Regions from separate parts of the Cellulomonas sp. P4_A2 genome, predicted to be linked through region 1. Evidence: predicted binding sites of a transcription regulator. Region 1 holds the regulator's gene; each other region holds the start of a gene.
What was found. The regulator HrcA, encoded in region 1, represses chaperone genes, less so after heat shock. The targets are predictions, from matches to a motif close to TTNGCACTCGNNNNNNNCGAGTGCNAA.
Positions count from the first base shown of each region.

Region 2: groES (co-chaperone GroES) is a predicted target of HrcA. The motif match lies at 1,485-1,511, and genes of this name have one in related genera.
Region 3: AC1DUE_RS12835 (FmdB family zinc ribbon protein) is a predicted target of HrcA. The motif match lies at 1,669-1,695, and genes of this name have one in related genera.

Region 1 covers NZ_JBFUHG010000002.1:82,931-86,200, reverse strand. The annotation lists gene AC1DUE_RS03190 (hypothetical protein) at 1-429, shown strand, start outside; gene AC1DUE_RS03185 (DUF3097 domain-containing protein) at 478-1,335, opposite strand; gene hrcA (heat-inducible transcriptional repressor HrcA) at 1,503-2,525, shown strand; gene dnaJ (molecular chaperone DnaJ) at 2,569-3,270, shown strand, end outside.
Region 2 covers NZ_JBFUHG010000016.1:116,978-120,247, forward strand. The annotation lists gene AC1DUE_RS15180 (glutamate--cysteine ligase) at 1-253, opposite strand, end outside; gene AC1DUE_RS15185 (class I SAM-dependent methyltransferase) at 253-1,443, opposite strand; gene groES (co-chaperone GroES) at 1,650-1,946, shown strand; gene AC1DUE_RS15195 (WhiB family transcriptional regulator) at 2,076-2,372, opposite strand; gene AC1DUE_RS15200 (MerR family transcriptional regulator) at 2,628-3,270, shown strand, end outside.
Region 3 covers NZ_JBFUHG010000012.1:29,048-32,317, forward strand. The annotation lists gene mscL (large conductance mechanosensitive channel protein MscL) at 1-391, opposite strand, end outside; gene AC1DUE_RS12830 (SAF domain-containing protein) at 470-1,147, opposite strand; gene AC1DUE_RS12835 (FmdB family zinc ribbon protein) at 1,297-1,617, opposite strand; gene AC1DUE_RS12840 (penicillin acylase family protein) at 1,778-3,270, shown strand, end outside.

The sequences.
Region 1 (3,270 bases):
GTCTTCATCAAGGCGGCGCTCGACGTGACGGAGGGGCGCCCGATCGGCTTCGGCGACTTCTTCCGGTTCGTCGACGCCGGCCCGGTGATCGTGACGGCCCTGATCCTGACCGGCATCTCCGTGGTGCTCAGCCTCATCCCGTTCTTCGGGGGGCTCGTCTCGCTCGTCGTGAACTTCCTGCTGTTCTTCACGTTCTGGTTCGTGATCGGCAAGCAGCTCGCGCCGGTGGACGCCATCAAGGCGAGCTACCAGCTCATCACGGCGAACCTGTCGACGACGATCCTGTTCTACCTGCTCAGCATCCTGATCCTGGCTGCGGGCGCCATCCTGTGCGGCATCGGCCTGCTCGTCGCCGTCCCGGTCGTGCTCCTCGCGAGCGCGTTCCTGTTCAAGCGGCTGCTCGGCGACCCGATCGCCGCCGTCGCCTGACCGCTCCACACCCGGTGCCCGGTCCTCGTCCGCGAGGGCCGGGCACCGTCATGTGGTGACGAAGTCGATGAGCTCCTCGACGCGGCCGAGCAGGCTGGGCTCGAGGTCGGCGTAGCTGCGGACCGAGCGCAGGATCCGCTGCCACGCCCGCGCGACATCGGCCTGGTCCTGCGCCGGCCAGCCGAGCTCGCGCAGGATGCCGTGCTTCCACTCGGTGCCGCGCTCGATCGTCGGCCAGGCACTCAGGCCGATGCGCTCGGGCCGGACCGCCTGCCAGACGTCCACGTACGGGTGGCCCAGCACGAGCACCGTCCCGGCGGGGGCCAGACGGACGGCCTCCGCGGCGATCCGGCTCTCCTTGGCCCCGGCGACGAGGTGGTCGACGAGCACGCCGACGCGGCGGCCCGGACCCGGGGCGAAGTCGCGGATCGCGTCGGGCAGGTTGTCGACGCCGTCGAGGAGCTCGACCACGACGCCCTCGAGGCGCAGGTCGTCGCCCCAGACCTTCTCCACCAGCTCGGCGTCGTGCTTGCCCTCGACCCAGATCCGGCTTCCGCGGGCGACGCGCGCCCGGGCGTCGTGCACCGCGACCGAGCCGGAGGCCGTGCGGGTGGGCTTGGCGGGTGCGGTCGCGCGGACCGGCGCGGTGAGCGCCACGGGTTCGCCGTCCACCCAGAAGCCCCGGCCGAGCGGGAACGTGCGGGTGCGGCCGGCGCGGTCCTCCAGGACGACCACGTGGATGCCACCGGACTTCTCGACGCGGACGACCGCACCGACCCAGCCGGTGGTGACCTCCTCCACGACGAGGCCGGTCTCGGCCGCCTGCGGGCGGCTGGTGCGTGGTGCGCGATGGTGTGTCGAGCCCGAGCCACGCAGGACGTCGGAGCCGTAGCGGTCCTGGTTCACCCGGGCAGCGTAGGTGGCCGCCGCACGGGGGTCGTCGGGGCGCGCCGGTTCCGCTGTGCGCGGAGCACCCGGTGGTGTCGGCGGCGCGGCGTAGCATTGGCACTCCTGCCGGGCGAGTGCTACCGGCGTGCGTGCGCGAACCACGAGGCTGGGCGAGGAGGCGAGAGATGAGCGACGACAGGCGTCTGGACGTCCTGCGCGCGATCGTCGAGGACTACGTCGCCACCCGCGAGCCGGTCGGGTCGCGCGCGCTGGTCGAGCGGCACTCCCTCGGGGTCTCGCCGGCCACCATCCGCAACGACATGGCCTCCCTCGAGGAGGGCGGCTACATCGCGCAGCCGCACACCTCGGCCGGTCGCGTGCCCACCGACAAGGGCTACCGGCTCTTCGTCGACCAGCTCTCGAGCGTCAAACCGCTGTCCAGCCCGGAGCGCCGCGCGATCGGTACGTTCCTGGAGAACGCGCAGGACCTCGACGACGTCGTCGACCGGGCGGTGCGCGTCATCGCGCAGCTGACGCAGCAGGTCGCGGTCGTGCAGTACCCCTCGCTGCGACGGTCGGCACTGCGGCACGTGGAGCTCGTGCCCGTGGGCCAGCGGCACCTGCTCGTCGTGCTCATCACCGACACCGGGCGCGTCGAGCAGCGCACGCTCGAGCTGGACCGCGACCTCGACGAGTCGGTCGTCGCCCTCCTGCGCGCCCGGCTGAACGTGAGCGCCGCAGGTCGTCGGCTGTCCGAGCTGCCCGTGGCGCTCGCGGACCTGACGCCGGCGTTCGAGCCCGCGGACCAGGATCTCGTCCGCAGCGTCGTCGCGGTGCTCGAGGAGACGCTGGCGCAGGAGAGCGAGGAGCGCGTCGTGCTCGCGGGCACCGCGAACCTTGCACGCGCCGGTGGCACCGACGTGCGCTCGATCGGGCCGGTGCTCGAAGCCCTGGAAGAGCAGGTCGTCCTGCTGCGGCTGCTCTCGGAGATGGCCGAGGACACGCAGGCGGTCACCGTGCGGATCGGTCGCGAGACCCAGCACGACGGCCTCGTCGAGACCAGCTTCGTGACCACCGGCTACGGCGACGAGGGAAGCGGCTCGGTGGCGCGCATCGGCTCCATCGGCCCCCTGCGCATGGACTACCCGGCGACCATGTCCGCGGTGCGCGCGGTCGCGCGCTACCTCACGCGGATCCTCGCCCAATGACGGACCTGACCAGCACTCCCACCGGAAGCGAGCACATCCTCCCGTGACCGACTACTACGAGATCCTCGGCGTGCCGCGGGACGCGACGCCCGAGCAGATCAAGAAGGCGTACCGCAAGCTCGCGCGCGAGCACCACCCGGACGTCGCCGGGGCGGACGCCGGGTCCGAGGACACCTTCAAGGACGTGTCGCGCGCCTACGACGTGCTCGGCAACCCCGAGAAGCGTCGCGCGTACGACATGGGCGGCGACCCGTCGTCGCCCGGTGGGGGCATGGGTGGCGGCTTCGGCTTCCAGGACATCTTCGAGACGTTCTTCGGTGCCGCGACGGGCGCCGCGCAACAGCGCGGTCCCATCCCGCGGGCGCGTCGTGGCCAGGACGCACTGGTCCGCCTCGACCTCGACCTGGCCGACGTGACGTTCGGCGTGCACCGCGACGTCCCCGTCGACACCGCGGTCGTCTGTCCCACCTGCTCGGGCACGTGCTGCCGGCCGGGCACCTCGCCCCGCACGTGCGAGGTCTGCGGCGGCCGCGGCTCCGTGCAGCGCGTGGCCCGCTCGTTCCTCGGTCAGGTCATGACCACCCAACCGTGCGCGGCGTGCCACGGGTTCGGCAGCGTCATCCCCGAGCCGTGCACCGAGTGCTCGGGCGAGGGCCGGGTCCGGTCGCGTCGCACCCTGAGCGTCGACGTCCCCGCGGGCGTGGACACGGGCACCCGCATCAAGCTCACGGGCCAGGGCGAGGTC
Region 2 (3,270 bases), on a different contig from region 1:
GCGCGCGCTGCAGGTCGGCGACGGCCTCGGCGACGACCGTGCACTTCCCCGACCGCAGCTCGACGGTGTTGAGCAGCAGCTCCTGCGTGATCAGCGGGTGCTCGCCGCCGTCGGCGGGACGGACGGCGGCCAGGATCGTCTCGGCCGCCTGGCGCAGGTCGCCGGAGTCGGCGTCGACGAGTGCGACCTCCCACTCGATCCCGACGGTGGACCGTTCGGAGTGCGCGAACGGCAGCGTGACGGGTGCGGCCATCAGGCGGCCTCGACCACGAGCACCTGCTGGCTGCCCGCGACGCGCGTCAGGACGATGGTCGCGAAGGCGCTGCCGCGCAGGTCGAGCTGGCGTCGCAGCTGCTCCGGCACGACGGCGGTGCCGCGCTTCTTGATCGTCAGCCTCCCGACGTCCCGCTCCCGCAGGTACGTCTTGAGCCGCTTGAGCCCGAACGGCATGGTGTCGAGCACGCGGTAGGCCGTCGCGGTCGGCACGGGAGTCAGGACGTCGGAGGTCACGTACGCGATCGTGGGGTCGACGAGCCGGCCGCGCACCTGATCGGCCAGCTCGCCCACCAGTCCCGCACGGATCACGGCGCCGTCGGGCTCGTAGAGGTACGCGCCGACCTCACCGGACGGCGGCCGGTAGATGCCGTCCGGGTTGCTCGCCAGGATCGTGTGCGCCTGCCCGTCGCGGAGCACGAGCGCGGACCGTCCCGGCCCCTCGGGCGCCAGCGGACCGAACCACAGCCCGAGCTCGACGACGTCGCCGTCCACGGACACCCACTGCGCGTGCGCGTCCATCGGCAGGGCGGAGTGGGGGATGCCCGGTCCGAGCTTGAGCCCGAGCGCGGGCACCCTCTCGCGCAGCTCGAGCACCCTGTCCAACGCCGGCTCGTAGGCCGAGGGGTCGAACACCCGGCTTCCCGACGAGGTCCGGCGGGCCGGGTCGGCGTACACGCCGTCGACACCCTCGCCCTCGAGGTCCAGCGCGAGACCGTCCCCGTGGCGCACTTCGGCGTCGGGGAAGTGCCGCAGGTTCACGGTCGCGATCGCCGCGGTCGCCTCGTCCACGTCCGTGGCCAGCACCCGCAGCCCGATGCCGGCGAAGGCCATCGCGTCCGCGCCGATCCCGCACGTGAGGTCCGCGACGCGCGTGCTGCCGGCGTCGCGGTACCGCCGGGCGTGGTGCGCGGCGACGTTCAGGCGGGTGGCCTGCTCCAGCCCAGCGACCGTGAACAGCATCCCGCCGGCGAAGTCGCCGAACTTGGTCGTCGCCTTGGCCCGCAAGCGCGACTGCGTCAGCGCCGCCGCGACGAGCACGGGGTCGAGGCCCTCCTCCTTGAGGCGGGTCGAGAGCGCCATCGTGCGGGACTCGTCGTAGGGCGGCAACGCCGACAGCAGAGCCCAGCCGGTGGGGCTGAGGAGCTGGGAGAGGCCCTCGGAGTCCATGCCGCCGATCCTTGCACGGCGGGACTGTTCGCTGTCGGCAGTTGGCACTCGCCTTGACCGAGTGCTAACGCCTTCCTAGAGTGAGGAGCTGGCACTCTCCCCGTGAGTGTGCCAACGGCGCTCCTGGCCCCGGCACCCGCGACGACGGTGGCCCGACAGCGCTCTTCGGACTCACGAACTACTCACATGCGAAGGGGAGGTCCGCTGTGTCGGTCTCCATCAAGCCCCTCGAGGACCGGATCGTCGTCAAGACGCTCGAGGCAGAGACGACGACCGCTTCCGGTCTCGTCATCCCGGACAGCGCCAAGGAGAAGCCCCAGGAGGGCGAGGTCCTGGCGGTCGGCCCCGGCCGTGTCGACGACAACGGCAACCGGGTCCCGCTCGACGTCGCCGTCGGCGACAAGGTGATCTACTCCAAGTACGGCGGTACCGAGGTCAAGTACGCGGGCGAGGAGCTCCTCATCCTCTCGGCCCGCGACATCCTGGCCGTCGTGGTCAAGTGATCTGACGCACCTCGTAGCACGGCCCCCTCGGTCCTCGGACCGAGGGGGCCGTTCTCGTTCCGGCCCGGACACGCGAGACCCCTCCGCGATCGCCGTTGATCGCCGGAGGGGTCTCGTGGACGTCAGGTCTCAGCCCACGCGCGTCCTGCGGCTGCGCTGAGCGAGGACGGCGGTGCGCTCGTCCTCCGACAGCCCGCCCCACACGCCGTAGGGCTCGCGCACCGTGAGCGACTGCTCGCGGCACTCCTTGATGACGGGGCAGGTGGCGCAGATGGCCTTGGCGGCCTCGGCGCGGCGGCGTCGCGCAGATCCACGCTCGCCCTCAGGGTGGAAGAACAGGTCCTGGTCTGCGTCACGGCACGCGCCCTCGAACTGCCACTCCCACAGATCCATCACGGGTCCGGGGAGTCGGGAGATCTCGGCCATGGTTTCCTCCTCAGTCGCTCCGTCACAGGCCGCGGATCGGCGGCTGTGCCGGAAGTTCGTGATGTACGGGTTGCCGTGGGGTGTGCCCCACGGGATGACGCGTTGGGGAGGACGTTACAACCGCTTCAAGAGTTGTTCAAGACCGGTTCGCCCCGCCATTCGATGAAGCGATTGGCCGCATTACCGCAGGTAGTCGATCCGTGTCCAGAGGTTCCCCCGGACGAACTTCGCGGCTCGGACTGGCACAATCGCGCCATGGTCATGTCTGGTGACGACGAGCCGCAGGCTGCCCACGCGCCCGCGCTCGCCGTCGCGGCCGTGGCCCGGCGCCTGGGCGTCGCACCTGCCACCCTGCGCACCTGGGACCGTCGCTACGGGCTCGGCCCGTCCGAGCACTCGGCCGGCGCGCACCGGCGGTACTCGTCGACGGACGTCGAGCGGCTGCTCGTCATGCGGCGCCTGACGCTCGACGGTGTCGCCCCCGCGGAGTCGGCCCGGATCGCGCTGGCCACCGACGTCGCCGCGCCCGCGGACGTGCGCCCGCCGACCGAGCGGACGCCGACGGCCGTCGTCGACGCGGCGCTCGCCGGCGACCTGGCCGCCTGCGCACGGGTCCTGGCCCTCTCGCCCGACGCCGACGTCCTGGCGTGGTGGACGGTCCTGGTCGAGCCCGCGCTCGACGCGCTCGCCCGCCGGACGGTCGTGGACCCCCCGGGCGTCGACGCGACCGCGACCGTGCACGCCGCCGCCCTCGCCGCCCTCCGCGACCGCACCGCCCCGTTCGAGGGGGCGCGCCGGCCGGTCGTGCTGGTGCTCGTCGTGCCGCGCGAACCGCGTCCGCTCGTCGCCCACGCCGTGGCCGGCGCCCTCGCGTCGCACGGCGTCGACGCGCGGATCG
Region 3 (3,270 bases), on a different contig from region 1:
GGGCCGCCGGCTCGTCCTCGATGCCGGCCTTGCGGCGGGTGGCCAGGGCGTTCAGGGGCAGGACGATGAAGAAGTAGACGGCGGCGGCCGTGAACAGGAACAGGATGATCGCGTTCAGGATCAGGCCGATCGAGAAGATGGCCCCGTTGATCTCGAACGTGAGCACGTTGCTCAGGTCGGTCTTGCGGAAGATCGCGGCGATCAGGGGACTGATCAGCCCGTCGACGAACGCCTTGACGACGGCCCCGAACGCGGCGCCGATGACGACACCGACGGCGAGCTCGATCGCGTTGCCGCGTGAGACGAAGTCCTTAAATCCCTGGAGCACCTTCGCGGTGCCCTGCAGCCGCTCGCCTGCTCCGCGCAGGCCGCTGTTGATCCGGTCGGTCATGGGTGCTCCTCGTGGAGGGGTGGGCTGTCGTCCGTGCGACGCCGCGGGTGTGCACTGCTGGTCGATCGATCCGATCGATCATGGCACGACGACGGCGGACAGCAAGGCGGAGGCGGCGGCGCCAGCGAGCGCGGGCGCCTCGTCGGGCGACACGGCGACGAGCACGGGGACCGAGTCGTCGCCGGAGGCGCCACCGCCCAGCAGCCCGCTCGACGCGGCGGGCGGGCGCGCGACGGGCAGGACGAGCGCCCGGCGCGCGACCACCCCTCCCGGGCCGCCCTCGGCGGTCGCCGCGAGCACGTCCACGTGCATACCGGCCGAGAGGAGACCGGCGACGGCGGGGTCGGCGAACCGGACCGTCGCGACGACCGTTCCGGGTGGTCCGCTGACCTCCGCGGAGGCGAGCACGCCGGGCCCGAGCGGGCTGCCGGCGCTGAGCGGGACGGCCGTCGAGGCGCCGACGGCGGACGCGAGAGCGGTCAGCGCACCGTCGGGCACGGTCGCGACCGGGTATCGGGCGACCCGCACGTCGGACGCGGTCAGCGAGACACCGGCGGGAACCGCGCGGGCCGCGACGACGACCCCGACGGTGGGCGCCGCAGGCGGTCGGACCGCCTGGACCGTCGAGGCTGCGGCGAGGCCGAGGAAGAGCGCGCAGACCAGGAACCGGCACCGCCACAGGAAGACCCGCAGCCGGACGGGCAAGGGAGGCCGGCGCGGGGTGAGCGGTGGCGGCCGGCCGGCGAGATCGCGCATGCCCCGACGTTAGGAGGCCGTCGAGCCTCCTCGACGAGTCCGGGCCGCAGAACGCGGGCGGCGGGGCTGTGGTCGGCTGGTGACACCCAGCACCTCGAGCCCGAGTCATCGAGAACAGGCAGACGCCGTCAGAGGCGGCGCCGGGGAGATCAGGAGGTCGCGGCCGGCTTCGCTGCGGGCGCGGGGGTCGAGGGCGCAGGTGCCGGCGCGGGGGTCGTCGAGGTGGACGACGACGAATCCGACGTGGAGGACGACGTCGACGGCGCTGGGCTCAGGGTGGACGACTTCGCTCCGGCGCGGGCGTCGTTGCGGTAGAACCCGGACCCCTTGAACACGACACCGACGGACGAGAACACCTTGCGCAGGCGTCCGTCGCACTCGGGGCACACGGTCAGGGAGTCGTCGCTGAAGGACTGGACCGCCTCGAAGGCGTGGCCGCAGGCGGTGCAGGCGTAGGCGTAGGTAGGCACGAAGAACGACTCCTGGCAGGTGGTCGGCGGCTCAGGCGATCAGACGAGGACCTGGCACTCACAACATCCGAGTGCCAATCCTAACGGCATCCGGGGCCCCGACATTCCGAGCGACCACGCGATCGAACGGTTCAGGGTCCGGCGAAGTACCCTCCGAAGCGTGCCTCGTCGTCACCTGGTCCGCCTCTCGTTCATCACGCTCGCCGTGGTGCTCGTCGTCGTCCTCGTCGGCGTCGTCGTCGCCGGGTTCGTGGTGGTCCGCCGCCCGTTGCCGGAGGTCGCGGGCTCACTGGATCTCCCGGGCCTCGGCGCCGACGTCACGGTCACGCGCGACGACCGGGGTGTCCCGACGATCACCGCGCGGTCGTCGCGTGACCTGTTCATGGCGCAGGGGTACGTCGCGGCGCAGGACCGGTTCTTCGAGATGGACTACCGCCGGCACGTGACGTCCGGCCGGCTCGCGGAGCTCGTCGGCAACGTGAAGGACGCCGTCGACGCGGACAAGGTCACCCGGACGCTGGGCTGGCGACGGGTCGCCGAGCAGGAGTGGCAGCAGGTCACACCGGCCACGCGGGCGGCCCTGCAGGCGTACGCGGACGGCGTGAACGCGTACCTGGACGGCAAGCCGAAGGGTGCGATCGCGGTCGAGTACACGATCCTGGACCTCCAGCTCGACATCAAGGACCCGGAGAAGTGGGACCCGGTCGACTCGCTGGCGTGGCTCAAGGCCATGGCGTGGGACCTGCGCGGCAACTTCGACGACGAGCTGGGCCGCGCGGCCGCGTTCTCGACGATCGGTGACGTGGCCCGTGTCGACCAGCTCTACCCGGCCTACCCGCAGGACCTGAACGCGCCGATCCTGACGCGCGAGGACCTGCCGAGCACGGTGACGGGCACGGCGTCGACCACCAGCCTCGACCTGGGGCAGGACGACCTGCAGCGGGCGATGGCGAGCGCCCAGAAGGCCCTCGAGGCGGTGCCGCACCTGGTCGGCGAGGGCGAGGGCGTCGGGTCGAACTCGTGGGTCGTCGGCGGCGCGCTGACCGAGTCGGGCAAGCCGCTGCTGGCCAACGACCCGCACCTGGGCATCTCCGCGCCGGGCGTCTGGGCGCAGGTCGGTCTGCGGTGCGCGGACGTCTCGAGCGCGTGCCCCTACGACGTGTCCGGCTTCTCGTTCGCCGGGATGCCCGGTGTCGTCATCGGCCACAACGCGAACCTCGCCTGGGGCCTGACCAACCTGGGCGCGGACGTCAGCGACTTCTTCCTCGAGCGGGTCGACGGCAGCACCACGCGGATGAACGGCGGCACCGAGCCGATCACCGAGCGCACCGAGATCATCACCGTCAACGGCGGTGACCCGATCCGGCTCCCGGTGCGCGAGACGGTGCACGGCCCGATCGTCTCCGACGTGCTCGACGTCGACACCGTGGCGGGCGCGCCGGTGCCGGACAACGCGCCGGGCAGCCGCTTCGAGGTCGCGCTCGCGTGGACCGCCCTGCAGCCGAGCCGGAGCATGGAGGCCGTGCTCGCGATGGACGTCGCGAAGGACGCCGACGACATCCGAGCCGCGGCTGCGCTGCTCGACGTCCCGTCGCAGAACATCGTGTTCGCGACGACCGACGGTCACATCGGGTACCAGGCGCCGGGCCGGAT